3 regions of the Bacillus sp. ISL-75 genome follow, and region 3 is predicted to be linked to each of the others. Evidence: riboswitches for the same ligand, from Rfam matches in the RefSeq annotation. Region 3 holds a riboswitch; each other region holds the start of a gene.
The links. A riboswitch is a leader RNA that binds a small molecule or an ion and turns the genes downstream of it on or off. The one in region 3 is predicted to bind glycine.
Positions count from the first base shown of each region.

Region 1: another riboswitch for glycine. It lies ahead of gcvT (glycine cleavage system aminomethyltransferase GcvT); the one in region 3 lies ahead of J7E63_RS13385 (amino acid permease).
Region 2: another riboswitch for glycine. It lies ahead of J7E63_RS21280 (amino acid permease); the one in region 3 lies ahead of J7E63_RS13385 (amino acid permease).

Region 1 covers NZ_JAGGQX010000014.1:33,484-44,269, forward strand. Annotated here, with positions in the region: gene J7E63_RS06265 (class I SAM-dependent methyltransferase) at 1-851, shown strand, start outside; gene J7E63_RS06270 (DUF2626 domain-containing protein) at 896-1,138, opposite strand; gene J7E63_RS06275 (helix-turn-helix transcriptional regulator) at 1,223-1,921, opposite strand; gene J7E63_RS06280 (YqzE family protein) at 2,151-2,336, opposite strand; gene comGG (competence type IV pilus minor pilin ComGG) at 2,384-2,770, opposite strand; gene comGF (competence type IV pilus minor pilin ComGF) at 2,767-3,243, opposite strand; gene J7E63_RS06295 (hypothetical protein) at 3,191-3,502, opposite strand; gene comGD (competence type IV pilus minor pilin ComGD) at 3,513-3,953, opposite strand; gene comGC (competence type IV pilus major pilin ComGC) at 3,953-4,273, opposite strand; gene comGB (competence type IV pilus assembly protein ComGB) at 4,294-5,346, opposite strand; gene comGA (competence type IV pilus ATPase ComGA) at 5,312-6,394, opposite strand; gene J7E63_RS06320 (YqhG family protein) at 6,523-7,314, opposite strand; gene J7E63_RS06325 (DEAD/DEAH box helicase) at 7,292-8,980, opposite strand; glycine riboswitch at 9,158-9,245, shown strand; glycine riboswitch at 9,249-9,328, shown strand; gene gcvT (glycine cleavage system aminomethyltransferase GcvT) at 9,415-10,521, shown strand; gene gcvPA (aminomethyl-transferring glycine dehydrogenase subunit GcvPA) at 10,540-10,786, shown strand, end outside.
Region 2 covers NZ_JAGGQX010000053.1:12,263-23,048, reverse strand. Annotated here, with positions in the region: gene J7E63_RS21315 (Ger(x)C family spore germination protein) at 1-584, shown strand, start outside; gene J7E63_RS21310 (TRAP transporter small permease) at 1,134-1,631, shown strand; gene J7E63_RS21305 (TRAP transporter large permease) at 1,633-2,928, shown strand; gene J7E63_RS21300 (TRAP transporter substrate-binding protein) at 2,983-4,008, shown strand; gene J7E63_RS21295 (sensor histidine kinase) at 4,108-5,946, shown strand; gene J7E63_RS21290 (response regulator transcription factor) at 5,943-6,710, shown strand; gene J7E63_RS21285 (glycoside hydrolase family 3 protein) at 7,039-9,060, shown strand; glycine riboswitch at 9,220-9,319, shown strand; gene J7E63_RS21280 (amino acid permease) at 9,765-10,786, shown strand, end outside.
Region 3 covers NZ_JAGGQX010000028.1:12,401-23,186, forward strand. Annotated here, with positions in the region: gene J7E63_RS13380 (MFS transporter) at 193-1,410, opposite strand; gene J7E63_RS13385 (amino acid permease) at 1,644-3,008, opposite strand; glycine riboswitch at 3,173-3,253, opposite strand; gene J7E63_RS13390 (DUF2935 domain-containing protein) at 3,796-4,593, opposite strand; gene J7E63_RS13395 (response regulator) at 4,967-6,505, opposite strand; gene J7E63_RS13400 (sensor histidine kinase) at 6,519-8,270, opposite strand; partial or broken gene J7E63_RS30500 (carbohydrate kinase) at 8,419-8,589, opposite strand; gene J7E63_RS13410 (carbohydrate ABC transporter permease) at 8,654-9,541, opposite strand; gene J7E63_RS13415 (carbohydrate ABC transporter permease) at 9,565-10,455, opposite strand; gene J7E63_RS13420 (ABC transporter substrate-binding protein) at 10,561-10,786, opposite strand, start outside.

The DNA of each region.
Region 1 (10,786 bases), on a different contig from region 3:
GTGAAATTGGCGCTGGGAATGGACGTTTTGCGGAGGCATTTTTACAGGAATGGCATGAAACGATTAAAACCCCAATAAAATATATAATTGTAGAAAGCAGTCCCTATCATCAGGAACTGCAAAGGCAATTGCTAACTAATTTTTCGGTTGTCCAAGTAGAAAGTATCAGCAATATTGAGGCTTTTGAGGGAATGGTTTATTCCAATGAACTATTCGATGCCCTGCCAGTTCGTGTGATCGAGAAAGTCGATGGGCAGCTTTATGAGGTTATGATAGGGATTCGAAGGAACGAACTGTATGAGCAAAAAGTATTGTTAACAAATTCAGACATCCTGTTTTTTTTACAAGAAAGCAAGCTTGAACTAAAGGAAAAACAGCGGATAGAGATCCCGTTAGCAATGGAAAAGATGGTGCGGGAAATTGCTCAGTCTCTCATAAAAGGAATGGTTGTGACAGCTGATTATGGCTATACACTTGAGGAGTGGATGGACCCAAGGAGGGCAAAGGGGAGTTTAAGAGGGTATTATCAGCATCAGATGATTGATGATGTCTTACAGCACCCAGGTGAAATGGATATTACCACGCATATTCATTTTGATTATCTCATTCAAAAGGGTGAACAGGTAGAATTAGAATTAATTACCAAACTCAGACAGGATGAATTTTTATTAAGGTCCGGAATTCTAAAAGAATTAGCGAACCATTATGACCCCAATCCATTTTCAGAAGTCAGCAAACGGAATCGAGCGATTCGTAGTTTGATCATGCCATCCGGAATAAGCACCTATTTTCATGTGGTTATCCAGCAAAAAGGGTTTAAGTTAAATGAAAATGACGTTTTCGTTGAATAAAGAAAAAACGCCGGTAGTATTCCGACGTTTTTTCTAATTGTTTCTCAATGACCTGCACCAGGCACCATCATGAACGTAGTCCAATAAGTGAAACCTGCGAAGAAAACTGTTAAATATGCTCCGAATACCCACAAATACATGCGCTCGGATAATTTAAGATAGCTAAGCAGAACGAAAAAACCTGTTTGGGCTAAGAATAGCATTGCCGTTTTATCCATATCACCTAGATAAAACATAACTGTAAAAATGCCCGTCCAGAAACCACAAACTCTGAACATGCGATCCATATGTATCCCCCTCCTTTTACCCTACGATACCATCATTACAATATTATAAGGAAAAGGAGGCATAATGTAAATAATGGTTTCGAATTAGTTTGTAACCAGCGCTTGATATGAACAAGTTTCGCAGCCAGAAATAATATTTTCTTTTTCAATCAACTCAACGGATTCAAATAGTGCTCCAAACATTCCTTTTAGAAATTCATGGTGCATACTGCATACTGTTTCCGAATGTTCTTCAGCCACTTCTTTAAATGGACAATTGAAAATTTGGAAAAAGATTTTTGTTTTTTCACCGTTTGCTTCAAATTCTGGATAAAAACCTGCAAGCGTTGCAGCGCTTTTTAATATTGTTAGCTTTTGCTCAAATTCTAATTCCTCACCAAATGCTCTTTTTGCCTTTTCTTGTTCAATCACTTCTGTGCCAAAATGTGTTCCGGTTAGATAAAGGGCTTGCTTTCCTGCTTCTCCAAGCGAAATCATTGTTTGGAGTGCGACTTTGGATAAAAGCATGTAGTCGCGAAACGGGAAATGCAGCTGGATTACATCGTCAGATAAACGATATAATCTACTTGGTCTGCCACCTTTACCTGTTTTCTTGGTTTCAGATGCTAACATATTTACATCTTCAAGCTTTGATAAATGCAATCTTGCTACATTCGGATGAATATTAAAATTTTCCGCCACCTCTTGAACGGTTACTTCTTGATGACGTTTTGTAATGTATTGATAAATATAGTACCGTGTTGGATCTGACAAAACGTTTGTTATTTTTAATGTTTGTTCCATCACTGTTCACCTCGGACCCCCATAATTTATTCCATTATAATACAGCCATTGTAACATGGGAATGAGGTTAACAATGTTAACACTATAAGTTTAGAAAATGTTCACAATTTGCGACTTTATATTGTAACAATATAATAAAAAAATAGCCAAAATTCATTTATAATCTCTTGTCAATAGCAGAAATATAGATATTTTGGAAAAATAACGAAGCAGACCCAGCATCCTCTCGTTACAATTTTCGTCTTTTTTTGACTTCAAAATAAACGATGTAGGGTAGAATTCCGAACCAGCGATACCAAAAAGAAGCTTTTGTTTCTTTACGAGCTGTACGAATTCGTTTTCGTTCATCCTTCGGTTGGTCTGCGTATTTCACGATGGTTTGGGTCATATATTTCACATAGTCGTTTGTTTTCATGGACACACCTGCCTTTAATTTTCATAAACAAGTATGTCCATATTTCTTCATTTTAATTCGACCCATTTACTTAATCTTTTTGTCCTTGTATCAAAATAGCCCCGTCCAATGACTGATTTGGCAACAGCATGGAGGTGAAGAATAAAATTGACTTTTTGGACATATCCAGTAGGAGTTTCAGCTTGGTAATCCATGGTGCCGTTAACAAAACTAATTGTTCCTTTGACAGGTAAGATCCCACTCTTTTGAAATATTACTTCCACTTTTTTTATCGACGATAGAAAATAGTACTCCTCTTGGAGGATGATAGCCGTTTCATGTGCCATTTTTCTTTCGGATAACAATTGTTCAATACGTACCGAGAAAAATAATAAAAAAAGGATGATTAGGCACAAGGTAAGTGGGTAAGTGAAGCCTTTTTCATTATTTTTCATGGGACTGGCCCCGAATTTACTAATGGAAAAGCTGTAAATGAGTATTCTTTTCCCCGTAGATCCGTTACGATGGTTTTGACTGTATTGTTTAAAATGGTGAACGAATATTGTGAAACATTTTGGAGGATTATTTCGTGACCAGTTGAATTCACACGTCTCCTAAGATTAGTACCGTACTTTTCATATTGAATGGTTTCAGTATCCTTCGTTAGAATTAACCTTCCGGAAATCACTTCGGCACGAGTGGACAGCCTTATTTCTTTTTTGATTTGGCTCGAAAAAATTTCCCATTCCATTGCCTGTAACGATGCCTCAGTGTCCTTATTAGTCAGGATAATTTGAAAAACAGGTGTCATAAAGAAAATAATCGTCGTAAAAATTGAAAAAGCAATTAGTACCTCGATGAGCGTAAATCCATTTTCATTCAAGGGGCCCACAAATTTCGGTTTCAGGCTGTAATGAATTTTTTTCAATTCTTACACACACCTCCTTTTGGTCAGCTGCTCCGGTGTCTTTCCATTTGATTTTGAATTCAACTCCATTCAAAATGGAAGTGTAATTTGAAAATGTTTTATTACTGATTAATTTGGTCTGTAGTTCCTCATACATCAGCTGCCTCGCCTTGCTCTCCCATTCCAATTGTCGTGATTGTTCTCTTAGTTCGATTAATAAAGGCAGTAAAAATAAGCTAAGCATTAACCAGGCAGATAAAGAAAGTAGCAGTTCAAGCAAAAAAAATCCTCTAGTACTCCTTAACATAGAACCGACCCTTTCCAATTAAAAAGGTAATAACATATGTTTTATTTTTTGTTTGAATAAAAAAGTTTCCAAACTGGTTTACATTTCCGTCGCTTAGGAATTTCAAATATAAGGGGAGAGAACCTTCTTTGAGATAAATATTTGTACTGTAATTTCGATTGACGATCGGCGTTGGTTCCGGCCACAAAGACAGATAATACCTATATTGGTCTGGAACAAAAACAATGGATACTTCATCCTGATGGGAGATAGCATATTGTTGAGCATAATATAGGTCGGCTTTTAATTGGATTAAAAAGGCCTCATCCTCCATTACTGAGTGCTGTGGTTTTAAGGAGAAAACTGTAATTGAGGAGATGATCATGAAGATGGAGAGAACTAACAAGGACTCAATTAAAGTGAAGCCTTTTTGATGCGTATTCATTATGGAGTGGTTACTGATGCAACAGCTGTTACAGTACCTTCAGAGTCTATTTCAACTGTCTTTCCGTTTGGACAACCTTTAGCGTCCCCCTTTATATATCCTTCTGCTTTTAGTTCCGCAATAGTTGGTACTTTATTCTTATCCATTTCATAAGCCTGAACTTGTGCCTGGACCATTTTAACATAGGCATCACAGCCTTTATTGTTGATGTTAGAATTATGTTTGGCAACGTTTGGAATTGTGATAATTAACAAGACCGAAATTACGAGCATGACGATCATCATTTCAATTAAAGTGAAACCTTTTTCATTTTTCATCATTTTTATTAACCTCCATTTTTTTAAATGCCGTCTAGTAAATGAAACATGGGTAAAAGAATCGCTAAATACATCGAAACCACCATGAATCCAATAAAAATGTAAAGAATTGGCTGGATGGTTGTTAACCGTTTTTCTATCATTTCCTCCATGTTAGTGACACAATGCTTACTGAAAAATAATAACTCCTGCTCCAATTTTCCATTCTCTTGGCCGTGTTTTACAATCATCGGAAATTCTTTTTCGAAAAACGACAGAGACGCTAAAATTGTCTCCAACTTTTCTCCGGTAATTAGCTTTGTTTTAATCGTTTTAGCTAAGTGACTGTAAAAAGGATGCCTGAGATTCTGTTCAAATAGTTGTAAGGCTTCGGAAACTGATAATCCACCTGATAAGAGAAAGCTAAGTTGAATGGAAAAGTAGTGGGTAAACAGCAATTTGAGGATCCTGCCAACAAAAGGTATTCGAACAAGTTGTGACCTTTGTTTGAGGACGGAGAGTTTTCTAAAAAAGAGAAGATAATAAGCGGCTCCCATAATTAGGATCAGAAGCAGGGTACCGATAACAGTTGGGAAGTATTGATCAAAAGCATAAATGACATTTGTGAAAAAATTTGCTTCCAGACCAAGTGATGAAAAAAGGGTGGTGAACCTTGGCAGCAATGTATTTTCTATAAAAATAAATAGAAAACCTGTAATAACTAAAAGCACCATTGGATACTGAAGCAACTTGAGCAACTTGTGTACGTCTTTATCTTTTAATAGGGCAAGATCACTTCCTTCTAACAGAGCATCAGCAAAGCTGCCATGCTGCTCCGCAAAATAGACATAACCGACTAAGTCTTTGTTGAAACCAAGATTATTTAATGCATCATGAAACGGTAAACCCTTTTTCAACTCTTCTAAGCATCCATTTAAATCCTCCTTTCGTTTTGACGGTAATTGTAATGCTATGGATTCAATTGCTAGAGCAATTGGATACCCCCTTGCCAATAGTTCACCGGTTCTTCTCAGGAAATTTGCTTGTTCATTGACTGACCATTTAGACCGTTTCATCGTTATATACCAATCGTTCATATTCAGATTCTTGAATATATCCAAGGGCAATGCCCTTATTAATTACATCTTTTATCATTCGGTAACGAATTTCTATTTTTTCTCCTTGAGCAGCTTTCATTACTGCGTGTAAATTTCGTCCGGATAAAAGTTCAAATACACTGGCGCGTTTCCATCTGCCATAGGAATAACAAATAGGTGAACACTCTCCTTTGCAAAAAGGGCAGGTAAGTTCAACCAACCTTTGGGCAGTAATGGCAATAAGTGTCTGCTCGACCTCTAACCAATTCACACCAAACTCACGCAGGCGATAAACCGCTCCCTTCGCATCACGGGTATGCATCGTGGAAAGCACTAGATGGCCTGTTAATGCAGCCCTTACCGCAATCTTTGCCGTCTCAGCATCTCTAATTTCACCGACCATTATTATGTCAGGATCATGACGAAGAATTGCCTTTAGTCCGGCTGCATAGGTGACGCCTGCTTTTTCATTGACTTGGATCTGCAGGACTGAGTCATAGTTTTTTTCAATGGGATCTTCGAGTGTAATGACATTACGATGAAATAAGTGGGCGGTTTCATTTAAAAGGGAATAGAGAGTAGTCGTTTTTCCGCTGCCCGTCGGCCCGGTAAAAATTATTAATCCATGAGCGTGTTTGAGAAGGGCAAGTAGTTTTCGGGTCATTGCTGGGAAGAGTGAAAGTTGGTGAAAAGGTATTTGTTCTTGCTGTGGTAATAGCCGGATGACAAGGCTCTCTCTATTATTAGAAGGGAGTGTGGAAAGCCTGAGCCCCATTAAATTTCCGTCAACTTCACAAAAAATGGATCCACTTTGTGGTCGTCTTCTTTCTCCAATGTCCATATTGGCTGTGAATTTAAAATGTGAGATTAATCTGTCGCATTCATCTCTTGGAAGGGATAGTCGAGGAATTAACTTGTTGGTTAATCGGATTTGGACGAGTGTGTCCCTCTTCCTTGGGATAATGTGAATATCTGTTGCCTGGTTTCGTGCAGCATCTGTAATGATTCGATTTGCTAAAATTTCTATCTCGCTAACAATAAGTACCACCGCCTTTTCATTTTTCTTTGGATAATATTCGACAAGGTTCCTCCTTATCCTTCTTTATTTTCAAAAATATTTTTTAAGGGTGTCAGGCACCATGTGAAAATTTCACATGGTGCCTGACACCCTGTCTCTTATATTGCTTTTTCAGTGAGATAAAATAGGCCGCCATTGATGAAGGATATGGAGATTTTTGGTTCGTACTGTTCCTTTAGTGCCATTTTTTCGGTTTCAAAGTTTTCATTTTCATCTTCAACATCCTCGTAAAAATGATTCAAGAGGTGTAAATCTTTATCCCAACGTTCTCGCGCGTCTATTGCCCAAGAGTGGTCATCCTTCTCAATGATGGATGTAAGATAGGTTTCAACTCTCATCATCCCGCTTTGAGGTTTCACTAAAGGTGACAAAGTAAAGGAGTAATCAGGTATTTTTGGTGTTAACGGTATTTCAAGCAGTCTGTCATGGAAATCTTCAACCATTTTTCCGTTAATGAGTTGTAAGCCGATTGATTTGAAAATATCCCGCTTACGGTCACATTGATAGGAGATCTTAACATTCATACAAAGCCATGGTAGTAAAGGAGTTTGCTTGTTTTGATTCCGATGATTTTCATAAAGTCGGATATAGCTGGCTAAATTTTTCGTCGAAGTAAAAATTTGATGTAGCCGAGGTGAACCAAAATGAATGATTTCCCCCTTTATATTTTCAGGAGCGGCATCTTGGTTCGTAATAAATGTTAACTTCATCGGGTTTGGAATTCCACCCGTTTTTTCTAAATAGTGCCAGTAAAAAGGCCGATTCATTAATTCCTTATCAAGTTCAACTGTTAACTGAACAGTCAAATAGCCTGGGCTATTCGCCACAATTGCACAGTCATTAGCCTGAAAATAGTTCAATAAAAAGTTATGAATTTCCTGCTGCTGCATGGGAATCTCCCTTCTTCATGTCCTGAGCAAATTCAATCATTGATGATAAATTTTCCATTTTAATTCGCATTTCGCCTTCGGATGAGGATTGTCCAAAAATATCGATTAAATGGTCTTCTATATTGCCAAATTCCAACTTTGTTAATATATCGTCAAGTTCACCAATTACTTTTTCAAATAAATGTATTTTCTCATAAAGAAGCTTCAAAATATGTTCTTCGACAGTATTTTTTATCGCAAAATTATAAATCATGACATCCTTTTCCTGGCCCAGACGATGGATACGACCAATTCGTTGTTCGAGCCTCATTGGATTCCATGGCAAATCAAAGTTAATTATATGATTACAAAACTGAAGGTTAATTCCTTCACCGCCTGCTTCAGTTGCAATAAGGACTTGAGCGTGCTTTTGGAATAATTCTCTCATCCAGTCCTTTTTTCCCCGCTTAAAGCCGCCCCGAAAAGGGACAGATGAAATTCCATGCTGTTTTAAATACCATTGGAGGTACATTTGTGTTGCTCGGTATTCTGTAAAAATAATCACTTTATCATTTACTTTTTGAATTAATTCTAATGCTTTTTCGGCTTTTGAATTCTTCTGGACAGCTTCGACTTTTGTTATTAAATACTGAATTTGTTCTTCGAAAGCTGGGGTTGGATTTTCCTTTTTTTGCAGCATATTTTTTAATGTATAAAAAACTGCTTCTCTACTGCTGCATGCCTCACGCTGTAATGTCATTACGGAGAATGAACTTGCCTGTGCCCAATTCCCCTCATTTTTTAATTCAGTAATTGACTCATAAAGATCTTTCTCCTCTTGAGTGCATTCAATCGGAATGGTTTCCACATGCCTTTTCGTCCACTCAATGCCTGTATCTGCCCGCCGGTTCCGAATCATAACCTTGTTTACTAATTCTTTTAAATGCTCATCATCATTTAATGAACGTGCATCTCGTTTGTATTTTTCAAAGAATGCTGTTTCGCTGCCTAAATGTCCTGGTTTTAATAATGAAACCAGATTAAAAATTTCCTCGATACGGTTTTGAATGGGCGTTGCCGTCAATAGTAAACAAAATTTCTTTTTCAGATTTTGGACAAATTCGTAATTTTTTGTTTTGTTATTTTTAAGTTTATGGGCTTCATCGATGATAATAAGGTCATAGTCCTGCTTAAAAATTATATCTCGATGAGGATTTCGTTTGGCCGTATCAATTGACGAAACGACAACATCACACTGTTCCCACACATAGCTTTTCCTTTGTGAAATGGCTGGAATGAAAAATTTGCTATTCAACTCCATCGACCATTGAGTAACTAAGGATGCAGGGACAAGAATCAATACCTTTTTCACCAATCCACGAATCATATATTCTTTTAGAATCAGCCCGGCCTCAATCGTTTTTCCGAGTCCTACTTCATCGGCAAGGATGGCTTTCCCATTCATGTTTTCAATTACTTGTTTTGCTGTTTCAAGCTGGTGAGGAAGTGGGGTTAGATTGGGTAAATGGCTAGGTGCTAATAAACCCTTGAAATCTGGAATGACGAGATGTTTTTCAACTCCAATTGCTAGTTTAAAAAGTTCCCAATTCCCCCATGGACCATCGTTTTCAATTCTATGTAAAAAATCATCCTTCCAGGAGGAATCAAATTCAATTTCGATCGACATGGTTCCAACTCCTTTTTGTTCAATTTCCAGCTTTTTGCTTTTCTAATAAAGTTATTGCTCAATGTATTATTTTAATGGTAGGATGATATTAGCTTTGAATGTTTTAAATATTTTAATAAGGTAATTTATTTTATAAGTATAATTAGTATGACCAGTTTAGATAATATTATAATGCGAATGATAACAAGGGGAGAGACTACTTATGTAGCGCCGAAGGAGCAAGCAGAAATGTGAATCTCTCAGGCAAAAGAACTCTTGTAGGACGCAGCTCTGGAGAGCGCTGCTAGCTTTAAGCAGCCACCAAAGGGGAAAGCCTTTTTAGGTAAACTTTCAGGTGCAAGGACAGAGACCTTCTTACGTTTCATAGGAGGTTTCTGTCCTTTTTTATATTATCTAATGAATAATTTGCGCCAAAGATTGAAGGGGGATTAAGAATGTCTGAATTAAAACGAACTCCACTTTTTGATGTGTATAAAGAATGGGGTGGAAAAACCATTGATTTTGGAGGTTGGGCACTGCCGGTTCAATTCTCTAGCATTAAAGAAGAGCATGAAGCTGTTCGCTCTAGTGCAGGTTTATTTGATGTTTCCCATATGGGTGAAATAGAAGTAAAAGGCACTAATAGCTTAGCGTTTTTACAAAAAATGATGACTAATGACATATCAAAAGTAAAAAATGGAGGTGCCCAGTACACCGCCATGTGTTATGAAAATGGCGGTACTGTTGATGATCTGCTTGTATATAAGATCGAAGACAATCATTACCTTTTAGTAGTAAACGCATCAAATATTGAAAAAGATTACAAATGGCTTGAAGACCATTTAACTGGTGATGTCTCTTTAGAAAACTTATCGGAAAAAACAGCACAGCTGGCTATCCAGGGACCACTTGCGGAAAAAGTATTGCAAAAGCTTGCGGGAGATAATGATTTAAGCCAAATTGGCTTTTTCAAATTCCAACAAGATGTAATCCTAAATGGGAAAAAGGCACTTGTATCAAGAACTGGGTATACTGGTGAAGATGGCTTTGAAGTATATTGCGATGCAGAAGATGTTGTGGACCTTTGGAGAGACATTTTAACTGCAGGTAAAGAAGATGGAGTAATCCCATGTGGATTAGGGTCACGCGACACACTTCGCTTTGAAGCAGTTTTAGCACTTTATGGTCAAGAACTATCTCCAGAAATTTCACCACTAGAAGCTGGAATTGGTTTCGCTGTGAAATTAAACAAAGAAGATGACTTTATCGGGAAACAAGCGTTAATCCAACAAAAAGAAAAGGGCTTAACAAGAAAATTGGTAGGAATCGAAATGATTGATCGCGGGATTCCACGTCATGGCTACCCTGTTTATAAAGGTGATCAGTTAATTGGTGAGGTTACAACTGGAACGCAATCACCAACGTTAAAAAGGAATATAGGTCTTGCCCTAATCAATGCAGAATTTACGGGTCTTGAATCCGAAGTTGAAGTTGAAATTCGCGGCAAACGTTTAAAAGCTACTGTAGTTCCAACACCTTTTTATAAAAAAGAAAAGAAATAAGAGAAGGGAGTTAGGTTTATGAAACATCGCTATTTACCTATGACTGAACAAGATAAGAAGACTATGCTTGAGGCAATTGGTGTTTCCTCTATTGATGAACTGTTTAGCGATATCCCTGAGAAAGTAAGATTTAAGGGTGAGTACAATATAAAAGCGGCCAAGTCTGAAACGGACTTAATGAAAGAGCTTTTTAAGATGGCTAGTCGGAACGCTGACCTGAAAAGAAACGTATCTTTTATAGGTGCAGGTGTTTATGACCATTACA
Region 2 (10,786 bases), on a different contig from region 3:
ATTCAGGATCTAGTTTTCTTTTGCAAAATGTGATCTCGGCTAATGGAGATGTGAAATTTGCAGGAGCTGCCGTGATAAAAGGAAAGACAAAAAAACTGCGTGGTTTTTTAAATGAAGAGGAATTGGAGGGTATAACATGGATAACAGGCAAGGGGAAAGGCGGTGTGGTGAAAAGTTTTGATAAACAGACTAGTGGGCTAATCGTATATGAGATAGAGTCTATGAAAAGTAAAATCACCTCTCATGTTAAAGGAAACAATATCTCTTTTGATGTAAACATCGAATCAGAAGGGCGATTATCTGAGAATTGGGTGGTTTCAGGTAACTCTTTTGATAATACATTTCTAAAAAGGGCAGAAGAATCCACCGAAAAAGAAGTAAAACGATTGGTTGATCATACAATTAAAAAAACGCAAAAGGAATATCGAGTAGACGTTGCTGGCTTTGGAAACCGTTTAAGAATTGAGCATCCGAAAGTATGGGAAAAAGTCAAAAAAGATTGGGATCAAACATTCAGTGAGGTTCCAATTTACTACAACGTAAAAATAACAATCAAAGATTATGGAGCGTCAGGTCACAAGTAAGCCTTCTTTTTTTAGGGTACGAAAAAAGAATTATACTTCTTAAAACCCAAGCTTCCAATGTAGTAAGAATTAAAGCAAAAGCAGCCTGGCAACTTATTTTACAGGATGAAGAAATGTTGATTTAGCGAAGAAAGGGTACCTATTTAAAGGGGTATTGAGAAAAAGGCACAACTAGCAAATTTAGCCTAGTTGTGCTTTTTTGCGCGCAAAACTTTCGATTGTCCCCAATAAGAAACGTCCCTACTTATTTTATTATGCAACACTTCTGCTGCTATTTATAATATTTTTCCACGGTCTCGGAACAACTTACTAGAATGGATAGTGCCTATGTTTTTAACCAGTTGATGGAATACAGTTAACATGGTAAGTTTAATCTATATTTAATTCGTTTATTAAACTTACAAAAATACATAAAATGGTTTCAAATAGAAAGGATTTCAAATTCCACCTAAAAAAATCACAAATTATCCTAAAAAAAGAACATTCAAAAACATTCAAAAGATTCATAAAATTAGAGACAAGAAAACGTTTTCAAATGGGGGGAATCAAATGAATGTAATCAAAAAAGTAGGTCTAGTCATCGATACCATTTTTGAAAAATTCACTCTACTATCGTTAATTGCTTTAATTTTTGTCGTCACCCTACAAGTTTTTACCAGGAAATTATTTAATTTTGTTTTCTTTTGGTCAGAGGAAGTTACTCTTTTGTTACTCGCTTGGTTTGCCTTTATGGCCATAGCAGTGGGATTTCGAGAGTATATCCATTTAGGCATTGATTCTTTCACGAATCTATTTCCTAAAAGTTTTAATAAAGTTTTAGATAAAATCATCAGTGCCTCTATTTTTGCTTTCGGATTATATCTGGTAATCCAGGGCTGGGACTTCACGGTATTGATGATGGATTCAACTCTGCCGGCGACAAAATGGCCAAGTAGTATCACTTATGCGGTTATGCCTGTCACGGGTGTGATGATTTGTGTTTATTCGCTTTTACAATTCTTTAACATTAACACCACTCGCCACAAAGAGATAGAGGAGGGCATGTAACTTGGACAGCAACACAATTGGTATCATTATCTTACTATCAAGCTTTGTTATTCTAATCTTACTTCGTTTTCCCATTGCCCTTACGTTGATTGCCTCGTCATTGCTGACGGTTATCTATCTAGGTATACCTCTTCCGGTAGTGGGCCAGCAAATGATTCAAGGGATGAATTCCTTTTCTTTACTTGCGATTCCGTTCTTTATTTTGACCGGACAAATTATGAGTGAGGGCGGCCTTGCGACTCGAATTGTGAATCTGGCAAGTTTAATGGTTGGCAGAATTCGCGGTGGGCTCGCCATGGTTAACAGTGTAGCTGCATTGTTCTTTGGAAATATCTCAGGTTCTGCCGTCGCCGACGTTTCTTCCGTTGGGTCTGTTATGATTCCGATGATGAAAAAGAAGGGATACGAAGCAGACTATGCAGTGGGAGTAACGATTGCATCGGCCATTCAAGGTGTAGTAGTTCCGCCGAGTCATAATCTTGTTTTGTACTCCTTAGCAGCAGGTGGTGTTTCCATCGCCAGTTTATTTATGGCTGGGATTGTTCCTGGATTTATTATGTTAATTTCCTTAATGATCACGGGTTACATTATTGCTAGAAAACGAGGCTACCAAAAAGCGGACCCTGTTCCAAAGTCAGAAATTGGCGGGATCCTTCTACATGGACTTTTATCCTTAAGCCCAGCAGTCATTATTTTGGGCGGGATTATGAGTGGCTGGTTTACAGCAACGGAATCTGGGGCATTAGCTTGTTTGTATTCTTTTATTCTAGCGTTTGTTGTCTATAGGGAAGCAAAATTTTCGAATGTATGGAAAATATTAACCCGGACGATGAGAACTGTTTCGATGGTATTTTTCTTAATAGCAGCATCAGCTTCGTTTGGCTGGATATTAGCTTACCTGAAAATTCCGTCAATGGTAACGAACTTATTTTTAAGTATTTCTGATAACCCGATTATTATTCTATTGATTATTAATATTTTGTTACTTCTCCTTGGAGCACCAATGGACATGGCACCAATGATTTTAATTATGACACCTATTCTCCTTCCAGTTGTAACCAGCTTTGGAATGGATCCGGTGCACTTCGGAATTGTCCTGATTTTAAATGCTGGGATTGGCCTTTTAACGCCGCCGGTAGGAACCGTTTTGTTCGTCGGATGTGCGATAGGAAAGGTCTCGATACAACAAGGGACAAAAGCAATGATGCCATTTTTCTACGCTTTACTAGTTGTTCTGTTGGTTATTACCTATATTCCTGAGGTTGTCCTGTGGCTTCCTAATATGTTAGTCAAGTAACCGAAGGAAAGGTGAAAATAAAATAATAAAATTTTTTAAGGGAGGGTTACAAGAATGAAGAAAAAAAAGATTACAGGAATTCTAGCAGCAACGCTTTTAATGGGTAGCATCCTAGCTGCCTGTGGGAAAGAAGCAACGACGGGTACAAAAGATGGGGGTTCGAAAGCTGAGGAACCTAAATATACGTTCCGGTTGGCAGATAATCAGCCGCCAGATTATCCAACTGTTGTTGGAGACAAAAAGTTTGCCGAATTGGTTGATGAAAGAACAAATGGCCGAATTAAAATTGAGGTATTTCCATCTGCCCAATTAGGGGATGAAAAATCCGTGTTGGAACAGGTTCAGCTTGGAGCCATTGAGTTCACAAGAATCAATTCCAGTCCGCTTGCCGAGTTCAATGATCAGTTCACTGCATTAGGACTCCCATATGTATTCGAAGGCGAAGAACACTTATGGAATTTTCTTAACGGTGAAATGGGAACAAAATTGTTAGATGGTTTAGAGCAGTCAAAAATGAAAGGGCTTGCTTATTATGATTCAGGGTCACGTAGTTTTTATTCTACTAAACCACTAAAAGGTGTAAAGGACTTAAAAGGGCAAAAAATCCGTGTGCAGCAGAGTAAAATCAATATTGATTTCATGGAAGCACTTGGGGCAAGTGCGACGCCAATGCCATATGGCGAGGTATTCAGCGCGCTGCAAACAGGAATCATTGATGGTGCAGAAAATAACATCCCAAGCTTAGACTCTTCTAACCATTATCAAGAAGCGAAAAACTTTATTTTAGACCATCATCAACGGATCCCTGAAGTCCTGCTTATTAGTAAAGCAGCATGGGATAAGCTTTCAGAAAAGGATCAAAAAATTGTGAAACAAGCAGCACTTGATTCCGTTCAAGCGCAAAGAGAAGAATGGGATAAGTGGGAAGAGCGTTCTACTAAGAAACTGAAAGAGGCAGGAGTTACCTTCACTGAGGTTGATGATATTACACCTTGGAAAGACGCTGTTAAATCCATGGTTGATAAATATTCAAAAGATTATAAAGAGGTAATGGATGCCATTGAAAAAGCACGTCCATAATCGATAGCAGGCAGTAAGCCTAGTTGGTGAATATATCCATTTACCAGCTAGGTCTTTTCTGTTTAAAAAATCACTAATAGACAGGAATGAATAACAACAATGATGAAGTGGTGGAGAAAAATCGCAGAATTCCTAGAACGATACATCCTCTTAAAAAATCAATCACTGATGATAAAGCTCTGCGTTTTCTCCAGTTTTCTAGTTATTTTTCCAGTCATTTCAGTTGGAGTTATTTCATACAATCGTTCATCGGTTGAACTTGAAAATGTACTTAGACAATCGAGCAGCCAAGTAATTGATCAAGTAGAGTCACATATCGAATATTATTTACAAGATTTTGAGATTACCAGCCTAAAAATTATCAACTCTCCTGAATTATCGAGCCTTTTGAAATTGAAAGCGTCAGAAAATAGAGATCAATTTATTGAACCAACTCGTAACACCCTTAAAGAAGCAGAATACTCAAGAGCAGATATAACTAATATCACTATACTACTTAATAACAATCAGGTAATTGATACTCTTGGAAATAGAAATTTCTATCCTGCTACGAAAATGAAAGAGGAATATTGGTATTCATCTGTCCCACTTAATGGGATGAGTATGTTAGTTATGAGAAAGTTAAAATTAGAAAATAAGGAACAGCCTGTCATTTCACTCGTAAGGAGACTATATAATCCCCAGACGCTCTTACCTGTAGGCATGCTTATTATTGATATCAATTTCAGAAGAATTGAAGAAATCTCTAACAAGGTAACCATCAGTAAAAATGGCTATTTTTCCATTTTAGATGCGAACGGGCATTATATTTACCATCCTGACTTCTCAAAACTCGGGAAAAGGGTTGAATTCAAACAACTTTCAAACCTGAAAACAGAAGGAAGCAGCACGGAAATTTTAGAAAATGAACGGAGAGATTTTATTACCTATACTTTCTCTCGAAACCTCGGCTGGAGGTTTTTATCGGCAGTCCCATACCGAGATTTAACGGGGGGAATCGTTCAAATTGAAAAAGCCATATCCTTAACCATTCTTGTCTCTTTGATTATTGCCTATTTGATCGGGTTCGGATTCGCCACAAGCATCATTCGGCCCATCCGTCGTTTGCAACATTTTATGAAGGAAGTTGAAATTGGAAAATTAGATGGCAGAGTTCGAGTGGATTCAAATGATGAAATCGGACAATTGACTGCTGGTTTTAATAATACCGTTGAGAAACTATCCAACCTACTTGAAGAAGTATATGTCTCTAAGTTAAAGGAAGCAGAAATGTCACTTAAACAAAAAGAAGTCGAATTAAAAATGCTGCAATCACAAATGAATCCCCACTTTTTATACAATTCTCTTGAAACCATTAGGGGTATGGCATTGGAAGAAAATCAGGAAAATATTGCAACCATGTCTTTATCACTTGGAAAACTACTTCGGTATAATCTTAATAATCATTCATCTACCGTGAGTTTTAGAGAAGAAGTGAATTTTTGTGAAATGTATCTGCAGATTCAAAAGTTTCGCTTTGAGGACCGTTTTGAGTACATGTTTGATATTCCTCAATGGGTAATGGAATTGGAAATGGTGAAATTTTCCCTCCAGCCATTGGTTGAGAATTGTTTTGTTCATGGTTATGGTCCTAATACTAGAAAATTAAAAATTGTGATATCAGCTTTCCGTCATTCTGAGTCTTCCTTTGTTATTCGCATTTCCGATACTGGTGAAGGAATAAAGGATCATATTTTAGAAGAAATCAAGAAAAGAATGGACTTAAAAACGTCCACTAGTGATGGGAAAAATATAGGAATCGTAAATGTTCATCAAAGAATTCATTATTTGTTTGGACCCGAGTATGGAATAACCATTCAAAGTGAACAGGGTTCAGGGACTAAGGTATTAATCCATTTACCCATACTAGATCATCATGTGGAGGAGGAGAGAGTATGAAGAAAAATATCTTGTTGGTTGATGATGAGAGATGGGTTCGAACAGCTCTTAAGTGGACGATAAACAAGTTGAAGCTTCCTTTGCAAGTGGTCCACGAATGTGAAAACGGGTTAGAAGCACTCGACTGGATTAAGCATAATGATGCAGATCTAGTGTTAACGGATATTCGAATGCCGATAATGGACGGGCTTTCGTTAGTAAAAGAATTGAGTCATTTGAAGAAGAAACAGGATGTCATTGTGATCAGTGTTCATGACGAGTTTCAATTTGTTCAACAAGCCATTCGAACCGGTGTAACCGATTACCTTCTAAAACCAGTAGAGGAAGCCGAGTTAAAAGGGTGTCTTGAAAAGTGGCTAGAAATGAAATCAAAAGAAGAGACAAAAAGGAATACTCCAAAAAATGGGGATGAAAATCTTCCTTCCTCAACGATTGAAAAGGTTTTGCAGTATTTAGAGAAAACACCATTAGACCAAATTACACTGAAGGATGCGGCAGGGTCAGTCCATATGAATCCTAGTTATCTTAGTCAATTATTCAAACAACAGCTGAACAAAAAGTTTGTCGATTATATTACCGAGCTGCGAATTGAGGAAAGCAAACGTTTGTTACTAAATACAAGCTTACGATTAGCTGAGATTGCTGAGAGAGTGGGATACTCGGATTTAGCCTATTTTAGTAACAACTTTAAGAGACTTACAAGCTTTTCACCATCAGAGTTTCGAAAATCAGCGCTTGTAAAGGTACCGGAAAAAACTCCATAAAGGTCGACGAGCCAAGAATCTAGTTTTTGGCTTCTTTTTTTTGATTGATTTAAGTTTGCGTTTAATTTATATCAATTTTGCGATCTTATCTGGTCCAAAGCTAGGACTTTGGCTATGGGTATATATATCTGAATATTTCAAATCTTAAAAAAACACAAATTCACCTAAAAATATTCTCTATTATTGTTTACCTTCTAAATTATACAATTATTTCGATTGAAAGCGTTTTCTCTTGAAGGAGTGATAGGAATGTCATGAAACGTTTAAGATTTAACTAGTTTTACTCTTTTTTGTAAGTATTTTAATAGGAAAACGGGGGAGAAATAGAATGAAACTATTTTCAAAAAAAGCATCAACATTAACGATTGCTGCATTGATGTTATCATCGCTTGCTATTCCATATGCAAGCGCGGAACCGGGAAAATCGAATGGCAATAAGCAAAATGCACCTGCCATTGAAGCGAGGACCAAAAACATCCTTGTACAGGGTGAGAAGCAATTTAAGGACCTTAATAATAACAGTAGACTCGACCCCTATGAAAACTGGCAGGTACCTACTGACGTACGTGTAAAGGATCTAGTGAAAAAGATGACGCTTGAGGAAAAAGCAGGAATGATGCTTATTACTGAATTCCCGCAATTTAAAGATAACAAACTAGTCCTGCCGAATAAATTAATAAATCAAAACACACGATATTATATTTTTCGGCAAACTCCAACGACAGATGTCATCGCAGACTATAATAATCAGCTACAGGAAGTAGCTGAGCGATCAAGGTTAGGGATCCCAATTGTTATTACTTCAAACCCGAGGAATCATGCCTCAACAGATTATACGAATAATAGTGAGGGGGCAGGCCTCCATTCTTTTTGGCCAGGTCCTTTAGGTTTAGCGGCAACACGCGATTCCAGTCTTGTGAAAGACTTTGCGGAAACGGCCGCAAAGGAATGGCGAGCATCGGGTATTCGTAAAGTTTACGGGTATACAGCCGATATTGCTACTGACCCTCTTTGGGCAAGGATTGAAGATACATTTGGAGAGCAGCCAGAACTAGCTTCTGACATGATTTATAACGTAATCAAAGGTTTTCAAGGAGATGAGCTTGGTAAAGACAGTGTGGCTATCACTGTGAAGCATTTCCCAGGTGGTGGAGCACGTGATAACGGCTTAGATCCTCATTTTGTGGAGGGGAAATTCAATCCGTATCCAACTGAAGGCAGCTTGCTTGAATATCATATTCCGACCTTTAAGGCAGCAATTGCAGCTGGAGTATCGTCGGTCATGCCATATTACGCATTTCCAAGCAATACGAGTGCTGACCAAGGTTTGCCATGGTATAGTGAAAATCAGCAATTTGAAGAAGTTGGCTTTGCTTTAAACAAAGCGCTCATCACTGACCTCTTACGTGGAGAGCTTGGTTTCAAAGGATATGTCAACTCCGATACGGGTGCTATTGGTAATAATGCCTGGGGTGCTGAAGGATTAACACCAGAACAAAAATTTGCGAAAGCAATCGATGCCGGGACAAATATCATTTCTGGCGCATCCGATCCGACGCCAATTATTAATGCAGTGAAAAATGGATTGCTTGCAGAAGAAAAAGTAGATGAATCGGTCACTTTTTTACTAACAGAGATGATGAAATTAGGCCTTTTCGAAAACCCTTATGTCGATGGTCAAAATGCGCTTGATGTAGTCAATAATCCTGAATCACAGAAAAAAGCGGATGAAGCACACCGGAAGTCATTGGTTCTATTACGCAATGACAATATCGATGGTAAAAATGTATTACCATTGGGTGATAGTGAAATAAAGGATGTCAAACTATATATTGAGATGTTCCCAGGTGGAGATGATGCAGCGGCCACCAAGAAATTAAAAGAAACTATTAAAAAATATGATACTTCTATCACCGTAACGGATAATCTTGAGGAAGCAACACATGCGTTTGTTTGGGTCCGACCTGTTCAATCGAATTGGGATAATAATCCACGGATAAACATTGGCCCTGAAACAGGAATTACTAATGTTGATAGAATTATTGAGATTCAGAAAAAAGTTCCGACGATTACTGCGATTAACTTCACTAACCCATGGTTGATTGATCAAATTGAGCCTAATGCTGCAGCAGTAATCAGCACGTTTGGCGTAAAGGCGGAGGCAATCGTAGACGTTATTCGTGGAAAATACAATCCGACAGGGAAACTTCCATTCACCATACCTGCTAACAAAAAAGCAGTAGACAACGAGGTTGGAGATATTCCAGGCTATGTAGAGGATCCTTCCTATGTCTATAAAAATAAAAATGGGGATTCTTACGGATTTGACTTTGGATTAACATATAAATAAGAGTTGAAGGCACATGAATACATTAAATAGTAATGGAAAAGTGTCTGTTTACTATGGCCTCTGTATTTCTATAAAATTATAATAATTAATTAAATTCAGAAAATTCATTTGACATCATTCTTTGAATAGACTAGGATTAAATTAAATTCATAATTGCGGATGAGTATTGTGGGAGAGACTAAACGCATTGTTTAGCACCGAAGGAGCAAGTCCCAAAAATTGGGCTCAATCTCTCAGGTAAAAGGACCACAATAGGACGCGTCTCTGGAGAGCGCCATGTGCCACCAAAGGAGTTATACTCTCAGGTAAAAGGACAGAGGAAAATGGGGAACGCCTATTTTTCTCTGTCCTTTTTTTGTGGAGAAAAATAGTAATAAACATAAAAAGGAGGAGTTAAACACAAAACTAATAATGGGAGAGTCGTAACGATCCTAAAAAAGATTTAGGGCCTAAAATTTTACCATATTGTGGTGTGAAAGCATGATTGGTAAAGGAATCCTGTATTTACAGGAGTGGCTGTTACGCATCATGATTGTCCTGTTGATTATTTACTTTTTAGAAAATGTAAGCGCTTATTCATGCCGAATTGACTAAAAAAATATTAAATTTTCATTAGAATAAATTTGCAATTATTGATTTTACATATTATTTAAAGCCATCAAAAAATTGCAAACATCCTTGAAAAGTAGAGAGAGGGAATTCATATGCAGGAACAAACATTGTCAAGAGGTTTAAAAAACAGGCACGTTCAACTTATCGCTATTGGCGGGGCTATCGGAACAGGATTATTTCTTGGAGCAGGTAAATCTATTCATTTAGCAGGTCCATCGATTTTATTTGCTTACTTGATTACAGGGGTAATTTGCTTTTTAATCATGCGCGCCCTGGGAGAACTGCTTTTATCCAATTTGAAATATCATTCTTTTGTTGACTTTGTAAGAGACTATTTAGGTAATATGGCAGCATTTATCACAGGCTGGACCTACTGGTTTTGCTGGATTTCAATTGCAATGGCCGATTTAACAGCTGTTGGTCTCTATACTCAGTTTTGGTTTCCAAGTGTACCACAGTGGATGCCAGGATTAATTGCACTTGTCGTTTTGCTCGTTATGAACCTTGCAACCGTAAAGCTTTTTGGCGAAATGGAATTCTGGTTCGCATTAATTAAAGTCATTGCGATACTTGGATTAATTGTTATCGGAATTTTCATGATTATTAAAGGCTTTTCCACAAATTCAGGCGCATCCAGTTTCACGAATCTATGGAGCCACGGCGGCATGTTCCCAAATGGCATAAATGGCTTTATCCTCTCATTCCAGATGGTCGTGTTTGCTTTTGTTGGCATTGAACTTGTAGGACTTACTGCAGGTGAAACAGAAGACCCGGAGAGAGTTATCCCAAAAGCAATCAATAATATTCCTATTCGGGTATTAATTTTCTACATTGGCGCCCTTATTGTCATTATGAGTATTTATCCGTGGAACGCCATCAATCCAGCGAAAAGCCCATTCGTTCAAGTATTCGTGGCGGTTGGTATCGCTGCAGCTGCTGGTATCGTCAATTTTGTCGTTCTAACATCTGCAGCTTCGGCATGTAACAGCGCCATTTTCAGTACAAGCCGGATGGTATACTCACTTGCCAAAGATAAAAATGCACCTGTACCATTTGCAAAACTTACTTCTCGTCAAGTACCTTCCAATGCATTGTTCTTTTCTACTGTTGTCAT
Region 3 (10,786 bases):
TTGTCCTCACCTCAACGTCTAATTTCCAACCCATCTTTAAGAAGAGTGTATGTTTGGGGACGACATAATGACACCGACAATACCATTTATCAGGAAAAATAAGCGAACAATCTCCATAAAAAAGAGGCACAAATCCAATTTGATTTGCAGCCTCAATTTTTATTATTTTATGAAGATGCTATAAGAGTCAATTCACACTACTTTAGATAAAGTAATGTTTTGATCTTGATTATCTTTTCTTTTTTTCAAACTAACCATTGCTATAAAGGAGATACAGTAGAGTACAGCAAGATATCCCATTGCGATCGTCACATTAGCATGCTGCAGGATATATCCTACTAAAATAGGAGATAATCCCCCTAATGCTCTACCGAAGTTAAAGATAGTATTGGTTGCTGTGCTGCGAATTTCTACTGGATAGTAATTGCTTATTAATGCACCGTAACCGGCAAACATTCCATTCGAGAAGAATCCTACGATCGCACCGCCGATTAAAAGACCTGCATTCCCTGACGCATATGAGTATAAAAAGACTGCGACTGCGGAAGCGAATAAGAAGATTCCAAATGAGCGTTTCATACCGAAACGATCCATAAACTGTCCAAAAGTTAACATACCTGCAATCATTCCAGCAGCCGTACTAATCGTCCAAAGAGCCGAGTTTGAAACCGATAATCCCTGGGATTGTTGAAGCATGGATGGCAGCCAAATCATCAAGCCATTATAACCGGCAATTTGAACCGTTGCCATGATAGCTAAGGCAATCGTCGTTACTGAAGTTCTAGGAGTAGCAAACAATTGCTTTAAATTCCTTTGCCTTGGCACAAGTTGTTTTTTCTTTTGTGCTGCCAGCCACACGGGCGATTCGTCTAATTTTTTTCGGACGATAAAGGCGAATATAACAGGAATCAATCCGATGAAAAACAATCCTCTCCATCCCCAAGCAGGCAGGATCATGGCACTAAGAAGAGCAGCCAGAATCACACCGTATTGTGCACCGATGCTAACATAAGAAGAAGCGCGTCCTTGTTTATTCTTTGGCCATGCTTCAGCCACAAGCGCCATACCAATTCCATATTCCCCACCTGCACCTAAGCCGGCAATAAACCTAAAGATGTATACTTGTTCAATATTTACTGCTAAACCAGTTAACGCCGTTCCGATAGCAAATAGTAGAATCGTATAGGTAAATATTTTAACTCTCCCAAATTTATCTGCTAAGATACCGAAAATAACTCCTCCAGCGAGCATACCTAAATTGGTAATTGAAGAAATAAGACCGCCAGCAACCATGTCAATATGAAACTCTGCAATAATCATCGACATCGCAAAGGAGATAAACATGATATCCATGCCCTCTAATGTTAAACCTGCTACTGATGCAACTACTGTTTTTTTACGATATTCCATTTTTGTCGTTCTCCTTTCAAGCCTCACAGGACTTTGATTAAAAGATAATGGGCAAAAATAAAATGCCCTTTCATCCAAAGGACAAAAGGGCATTCATATATAATTAGTATATATGAAGTTTACTTTTGCCTTTTTGGCCTCTCTGAACCAAATTAAAGGAATTTAATTTCATCTAATAGTAACACGATACAAATCATGTGACAATATTTTTATTATATTGCAAGAATTTTACTTTACGCAGATATTCTAATATTTTTTCCCTTTGTCCTTTTAAATGAATACACTATGAATAAAAGAATGAACCATAATGGTGTCATTAATAAAGCGACACGAGTTGATTCTGCAAATAGCATAATAATGAGAATAAATGCAAATAACATGAGAACAAGATAATTAATAAATGGTGTAAGCGGTGCTTTAAAAATCGACTTTTCATGTAAATCTGGGCGTGATTTCTTATATCGCAGATGACAAATTAAGATAATGCTCCAAACCCAAATAAAACAAATCGCACTAATCGTTGTCACGATACCAAAGGCTTGTTCTGGAATCAGCTTACTTAAAAGAGCTCCTGCTGATAGAACAAGTGCAGATATAAATAATGCGTTACTCGGTACATGATTTTTATTTAATTTAGCAAAATTCGCTGGTCCCTGTGAATGATTACTTAAATTAAATAATATGCGGCTCGTTGAAAACAATCCACTGTTACAGGCAGACGCAGCTGATGTTAAGACGACAAAATTAATAATTCCTGCTGCAATCGGAATACCAACTAAACTAAACGTTTTTACAAAAGGACTGTTTGCTGCATTCAGTTGCGTCCATGGATTGATGCATAAAAGGATAATAAGGGCTCCCACATAGAAAAAGAGTATTCTTAAAGGTATTTTATTTATTGCTGATGGAATATTTTTTTGTGGATTGGATGTTTCGGCTGCTGATACACCTACTAATTCAACACCTACAAATGCAAATACAACCATTTGAAAAGAAAGTAAGAAACCAGTTATTCCATTCGGGAAAAGACCACCATGGCTCCATAGATTTTTTACTGTCACCGTTCCTGAATCTGTTTGAAATCCAATAATTAACAAAATGACCCCTATGATGATTAAAGCTAGAATGGTGATCACTTTGATTAAAGCAAACCAAAACTCTAATTCTCCAAATAGCTTTACTGTTAATAAATTTAGTCCCAATAATACAATTAAACAGACTATAGCAGGTACCCATTGTGGGATATCGAACCAATATTGTACATATACACCAACAGCAATAATATCAGCCATTGCTGTCATAATCCAACAAAACCAATACGTCCATCCAGTTACATAACCAGCCCACGGTCCAATATAATCCTCGGCGAAGTCCGTAAATGATTGATAGCCCTTATTTGATAAAAGAAGCTCTCCTAATGCCCTCATAACAAAAAAACATGCGATACCTACGATTAAGTAGGCAAAAATGATAGATGGACCTGCTAACTGAATGGCTTTTCCTGAACCTAGGAATAAACCTGTTCCAATCGTACCTCCAATCGCAATCAGTTGTACGTGCCGATTTTTTAAATCTCGTTTTAATTCTTGTTGTGCCACTTCATTTGCCCCCTCATTAGTAATAATTTCCTTCGTTCACTTTGTGAAGATATGAACAAAGGGTTAAACACCATGAAAAAAGAGATTGGAATTTCTCCAATCTCATCGGTCATAAGAATAACAAATAATATCCATTACTCTTTTGGTAGAATAACAAATAAAACTCGTACTCTTCTGTCCTTTTGCCTGAGATTGTGAACCCTTCGGCGCCGCAGATTTCCTGCGGTCTCTCCAGAAGCTGCTCCTGCTATAGTTTGACCCATAGCAATCATAGCTTGCTTAGTATTTAATTTATGAAGAAGAACAAATGGTTCAAAATCCCCCGCTAAAAAAAGTTATGCATTATTACATCTTATCTCGCAAACTAAATTATTGTTAAATAATTTCTAATTTTAGTAGTATTCAATCACTTTGTCAATAATTAATTTCAGAGAATCTAGATTAATGGAGAAACAAAAAATGAACCCACTGCTAAAGATTGGGTTCATTTTTATCGCATTCGTTGATTCTGCATCTTTAATCTCCTAGTACCAAAAAATATTGAATATGATTTGCTGAGATGGGCGTAATCGCCATAACACGATATCCGATACTCAGTAATTGCGACAAAGTTTCTGCACAATTTTGACGTGGAGGCTCAAACGGAGCATGGAAACTTTTATAAAGATTAATAAATTGATTATTATTTGTACAGTGAAGCAAGATCACATGTCTACCAGTCCATGCTTGACCGATCATTGGTTGTGGTTGTTGGTGTGGTTGTGTTTCCCTTTTATTTCTCATTGAATTATTCCTTAAGTCGAGGTTTAGCAGGATCACAATTGGGTGAGTCAAGATTTGCCGATTCTGCTAATTTCATAAGATAATAACATTCTTCACGATACATATGATCCGCCATTAAGGCGGCAAATGTTCCTAATGCTTGCTTACTTAGTCTAAGTTCTTCAATTTCTTGTAAAAAATTTTGAAATAATTTTATTTCTAACTGGCTGTCTGAATTCATTTTTAACAAAGCAGGGAACGAGGTCAAATTACTTCTTAAATATCCTGCTAGTTCAACTGATTTCAGGTAAAAATCTTCAAAGTTCTTCCTAAATGCATTACTTTTCTCAATGAGTTTCTTTTCAACACTATCTAAATTAGAGGAAATTGCCTCTGAATGACCCGCAGCATCTAATAACCATAAAAGATGATGATGTAGTTCATGGTAAACAGGAGGAGCTTCCCCTGCTTTTAGGTGTATTAAAATTCTTAAGTATTCCTCTAATTCATTGACCATATGATTGATAAAGGTTGGCGAAAGGTGAATTTTTATTTTCCCAATCAGATGTTTTCTTAATAAGTCCAATTTAAATTCCCGTAATCTTATAACCTCTGTTTCAGCTTCGATTGTTAATGTCACTATATCTGAGGAATTTGCACGATCCAGAAGTTTGTCAAATCCTCGTATAAAAGATGATGCCTTTTCAATCTCCTCTTTTTGGACGGGTGCAAGAGCTTCGAAAATAAACCTCGAATGATCACCTAATATTTGGAGCCAAAACCGATGTTCAAATCTTGCTGTTCTCTCAAGGACATCATTCATGTTTATTCCTCCCAGAAAAAAATACCCATACTATTTTGATGTTTATTCTTTTCATTTGTTTCTTATGAACAAAGAAGGAAAATTTAATTAAGTTTGGAGTGAACTGCGTGGTAACCGACGCACCAGTGCCTGGCACACAGGTATCAAACAGTTTTGAAGCTTGTGATTGACGGTTATCTTGAGTTTAGGAAAAAGTTTTGAGTAATAGGTAAGTTAATTACTAAAAAATAAGTCTTGCTGCCATTTTTGTGAAGATGTTTCGTAATCTCTTCTTTCGTCGATTCATTTTCCCTTCGCCTCCGATGGCTTTATTGAATTATTTACAATTACGCACATTCATAGGTGGACTCCACAAATAACACTCCACCAACATTTACTTTAGTATATGTTGTGAACGGTAGAAACCTGGGGTTGTTCCAATATTTTTCTTGAATACTTGATTAAAGTATTTTTGATTTTCGTAGCCTACCTGTTTACAAATTTCTGATACTTTTAAATTTGAGCTTCTTAGTAATTTCTTGGCATTATTCAATCTAACATTTGTAATATATTCAAAGATGGTGTTACCAACTGCTTTAGAAAACAAACTGCACAGGTATGCAGGGTTCTTATGGAACAACTTACCTAAGTCATCTAAAACGATGGGTTCCTTATAATTAGTATTTATGAAACTTTTTAAGTCGATGATTAGTTTTTCATTATAGGACACGTGGTTCTCCTTTAAAAATTCAGTTGATTGATCAATAAATTGTACAAGCCATTCTCTGATTTCTTCCAAAGACTGTAATAGATTTAATTCTTCGTATAATAAATATCTTTCGCCACCACTTTTATTTACTTCATATTCACTTTCGATATATTCCAAAAAATGATTAACTATTTTAAAACATACATATTTTGATTTTTCCGGAGACAGGTTACTCTTTTTACAATCGAGAAAAACTTTGGTCATGAAAAGATTCATTCTGCTAAGAAGATTTGGGTTTTTTTCATTAAAAAATTGATTAATTTCTTCGATAATACTGTTTCCAAATGAATGATTAAAAGTTTCTAATTCTTTATAATATGTTATTAACTGGTTTGAAAAAATTCCATTTTTCAATGCTTCTGTTGCTTCACTGTATGCTTTCTTTATTTCCGAAATATTTTCATATACATTGCTGATTCCAACAATCGGTTTTAATTTGATATCATGCAATGACACAAGATCATGAACCAAGTCATTCCTAATCTCTAAACTAGAATTGGAAAACATGATTACAATTTGACAATCAATCGTATAAATGAAACTCTCAATTCCCCTGTTTTCCAATAGATTTTTCATACAACCTAATGGGACCTGAAGTTTTTCAGTCTCTTTTGAATCATCCCATGTAAACCCTTTCAATCCGATGTTTAAAAAAGAAAAACGATTTAATTTTTGGTCTATTTCAGGGTCAACAAATCTATGTCCTAAGATGTAATCAAGAACACGCTTTTCTTCTAATGCAATTTGATATTCATTAATCCGTTCAGTTGTTTGTTTTTCATTTTTTATTTTTTCAAGTTTTAAAATGGCTTTTTTAATAGAACAAACAATTTCATCCACCTCAATTGGTTTGACCAGATAGTCAATTGCCTCGAGTTGAATGGCCCTTTTGGCGTAATCAAATTTTGAATACCCACTAATAATGATAAAAACAGTTTCTAGATTAAGATTCTTTGTTTCTTTTATTAAATCCAATCCATTCATTTTTGGAATTCTTATATCGGCTAAAACAATGTCAGGCTTTTTGTTAATAATTTCTTTAAAGGCTTCTTCTCCGTCAGAGGCCGATCCTACAATTTCAATGTGATGTTCCTTCCAGTTAGTTGCAGATTTCAAGCCTTCAATTACAATTTTTTCATCATCAACAATTAAAAGTTTATACATAATAGAAAACCCCTTAAAAATTGTCATGGATGATTCCGTCATTATTCAGGCCAATCTTAAGATAAACGGTCGTTCCCTTTCCTATTTCACTCTCGATCTTTAATCCATATTCTTTTCCATAAAAAAGTTTCAATCGTTCATTTATATTTTTCAAAGCATAACCCTTTGTGTTAATATCCACCTCGTTCATGTCAAAACCTTCTCCAGTATCACTAATCTTAAAAACTAAACCGTCATGCTGTTTATAGCCTTCAATCATGATGGTTCCTCTTTCCTGTTGTTCTAAACCATGGTAGACAGAGTTTTCTACAATGGGCTGTAACAGCAATTTAATGATTTTTTCTTCCATGATTTCAGGTTCGATATTAAATGTATAGATGATTTTATGGTCGAAACGAATATTTTGGATATCCAGATAACTTTTAACTTGTTCCATTTCATTTTTAACAAAGGTAATATGATTTCCATCATTTAATGTAAGTTTAAAGATTTTTGACAAATTAATTGCAATTTTTGCAATCTGCTTCGCTTTTAACTTCTCCGCCATCCAAAAAATAGTGTTCAAAGTATTATATAAAAAATGCGGATTAATGTGGCTTTGCAAGGCTAATAGCTCTGCTTCTTTTTCCTTAATTTGTGATTTATATAACCTTTTGGTTAAATCATTATTCCAGTTATAAAGGTGAACAATTCGGTTCCCAATTTGTCCAATTTCATCCTCATTATTAAAATGAATACCTACTACAGTCTCTCTCTTTTCCATTTTTTCAGTAACCATTCGCAGCAAACTTAAATGTTTTGTAATTCTCCTAGTTATAAATAAGGCTATGATCAAGGACAATATGAGCGCTAGCACTAATAAAGAGATCGTTATTAATCGAAGTTGATTTACCTCACGAACAATATTTTTATATGGGATAATACTTACAACATCCCAATTGGTTTTCTTGTTTGTATGATAATTAAAGAAATATTGCGTTCCATTCATCACTTTTTTAATTGTCCCGCTTTTACCACGCCCTTGAATTATTTTAGCTACCTGAGAGGGAGAGAAACTATGATCACTACTCGAGAACAAAATTTTATCCTCATCTAACACCAAAATATCTCCAGGAGGATTACTATTTTTAAACATATTCTCGAAATAAGATTGATCAAGATCTATAAGTACTAACCCCATTTGTTCCTTCGTTCCAAGGTCTCTAATATTTCTACCATAAAGTAAAGAATGGTTACTATCTTTAACAAGTTTTAAATCACTACCATTTAACCATTCACCTTGCCATTGGCCATTAATCAAATGCGGATAGATATTGGACTTTTTTATTGTTTGATAGATGTTATTTTTAATATTCCGTTCCCCACGGTTTATTTTCAAAAATCCGTGATTTTCATTACCAACATAAATGGCATTAATAAAAGGATTGTTTACTACCGTTATATTATTTAGGTTTTCTAGGGATGAAGTCTCTAATCTGTATAACTTTGGATCTGTTTTTTTATAAGTTAAATATGCATGAATTTCATTTGAGAGAAAGATGCCATTAGATACATTTTCTACATTGCTTACAAATGCATTTATATTCCAATCGACAATATTTAAAAAGTTATTAATGGTTGTAGATACTTTATTTTCTATTACTTTATTAAAATAAATGAACGTAAAAGGACCAATAACAAGTAAAGGTATAAGAGCTGAAAACAAAGCTAATAAGATAATTTTACGTTTGATTGGAGAGTCGATAAGTCTCATTAGTTTAGGCATGTGGTTTCTCCAGTTTAAAAATTTTGTCCATGATAACGCATTAAATTTCTCATATTTCGATTTAAGTTGATCTAAATCACTATGACCAAAGCTCTTTAATTGATAGATATCCAGGGTGAGTAGTTTTACGTTCCCTCCATCTTAGATCCTACACTTCTTCAAGTTTAGGCATGCTAGGAATACCTCCTTTTCTTGTGACAGATATGGAAGCAACAGAATTAGCAAACTTTTCCATTTCAACCACCTCAATAAACTTCAAATAGGAAGGATATACATTATATTCTATTAATTTATGAATAATCCCTCCTAAGAAAGCATCACCCGCTCCAGTCTAAAAAATTTTAAGCTTTGAATATGAATTCCACTATCGATTATAAAAAAAGTTATTCTTTAACAGCTCCTAATGTCATACCGCTTACAATGTAACGTTGAACGAAAAAGGAAAATATCATTACAGGTAGACTAAATGAGATGGCAGCAGCTGTCATTGGCCCTAGATCAAGATTATAAGCTGTTAAAAATTCTGAAATTCCTACTGTAGCCGTTTTTGCTTTCGTACTGGTCATAAGTAACGAGAACAAAAAATCATTCCATGCCAACATAAAGGTAAAGATAGCTGTTGTGGCCAGTCCAGGGAGTGAAACAGGAAGAATAATGCGTATAAAGGAACCGATCCAGCTGCATCCATCCACCCTAGCCGCTTCATCAAATTCTTTAGGAACCGAGTCAAAAAAACCAATTAATAACCAAATGGCAAACGGTACATTCAAGCTGGTATACACCAATATTAAGGCCAAATGGGTATCAATTAAGCCCATACTTTTTATTATCATATACATCGGTATAGCAATACTAATCATTGGTACCATTCTTATCACTAAGGTAAATAACAAAAAGTAATTTCCAGTAATGGAAGAGAACCTAGAGATTCCATATGCAGCCATTGCACCAAAAAATACACTTAAAATGGTACTAGCGCCTGCAGTAATTAAGCTATTCAAAAAATATTTCCCTATCGGTAAGGTATTTAGCATGTTTTTATAATTTTCTAGCGAAAATTTCGAAGGCCATAACCTCGGTGGTGCAGTAACTGCCTCGGCGGATGGTTTTAAGGACGTTAACAATAGATAGATATACGGACCTAAGAATAATAAAGCCAGTAAACATGTGACCAAAAATATAATCATCGTCCATATTTTATGTTTATAATAAAAATTAGTGATCCAAACCGGTTTTCCTACCATTGTTTCTTTTATTGGCATATGGGCCATTCTATCTTTCACCTCTCTTATCTTTATCCACGTCTTTTCCTAGGAGACCACATTTTTGTAATGAAGAAAGAACTTAGGATTAATAAAATGATTATAAAGATTACCGCCATTGCACTAGACTGCCCGACTTCTCCATAACGAGTTAATGTCTTATACATATATGTACTTAGCACTTCAGAAGAAAAACCTGGTCCCCCTTGTGTAAGCACCCAAACAATATCAAAGGTTCTTGCAGCATCAATAATACGAATTAGTAATGCTACTGTTGCTACCGGAATAAGCGAAGGAAACGTAATGTAACGAAACTTATGCCATTTATTAGCCCCATCAATTTCAGCAGATTCATATAAACTAATGGGAATTCCTTTAATACCTGCTAATAATACGAGCATTATGAAAGGTGTTGTTAACCAAATATCTGCAATAATCGTAGAATAAAGTGCAAAACGGGAGTCGGATAACCAGAGTATTTGATGTGGGTCAGAGAGGAGTCCTAGTTTATAAAGCCCCCAGTTGATGATGCCGAATTGATCATTAAGCATGAATTTCCAAATTAATCCTGTTACTAAAGGTGCTAACATTAGCGGGCTTAACAATAGTGTCCGAATAAATTGGCTTCCTTTGAAAGCATTACTTAGGAGCAATGCAAGGGTCAGACCTAAGATAAACTCGATACACACCGCTACTCCTATATAAACCACTGTGTTCCAAAGTGCTTTTAAAAATCGTGAGGAAGTCAACGAGCTTGTATAGTTAGCAAAGCCGACAAATTCTCTTAATGAAGGATTTATTAAATCTATCTTATAAAAACTATCTCTGATTAAAAGTAATATTGGATAGACCAGAAACACCAACATAAAGATACCTGCAGGAAAGAAAAACATGGTCGATAATGCCCCATTTTTCATTCTCATGAAATCCACTCCTTTCTATTAATATGTTAAAACTGTATTTTTTGGATAAGAACCTCTTCATGGAATAAAGGGCCCATGAAAAGGTTCTATCAAAACATATTCATTTTATTGTGGCGGCAATAGATCTTTTATTACTCCCGCTGCCCAATCAAGTGCCTCCTGTGGTGTCTTTTCTCCTGAAAGTGCATATTGCACGGCTGGGATGAGTGCTTCACTTTCGATTTGCTGCCATTCCTTAATAGCAGGTCGATTTTGAGTTTGTGGTCCGCTTAATGTTGTCATAAGCGGTTGCAAATGCTCATAACCATTTTTCGTGCTATAATTTTCAAAA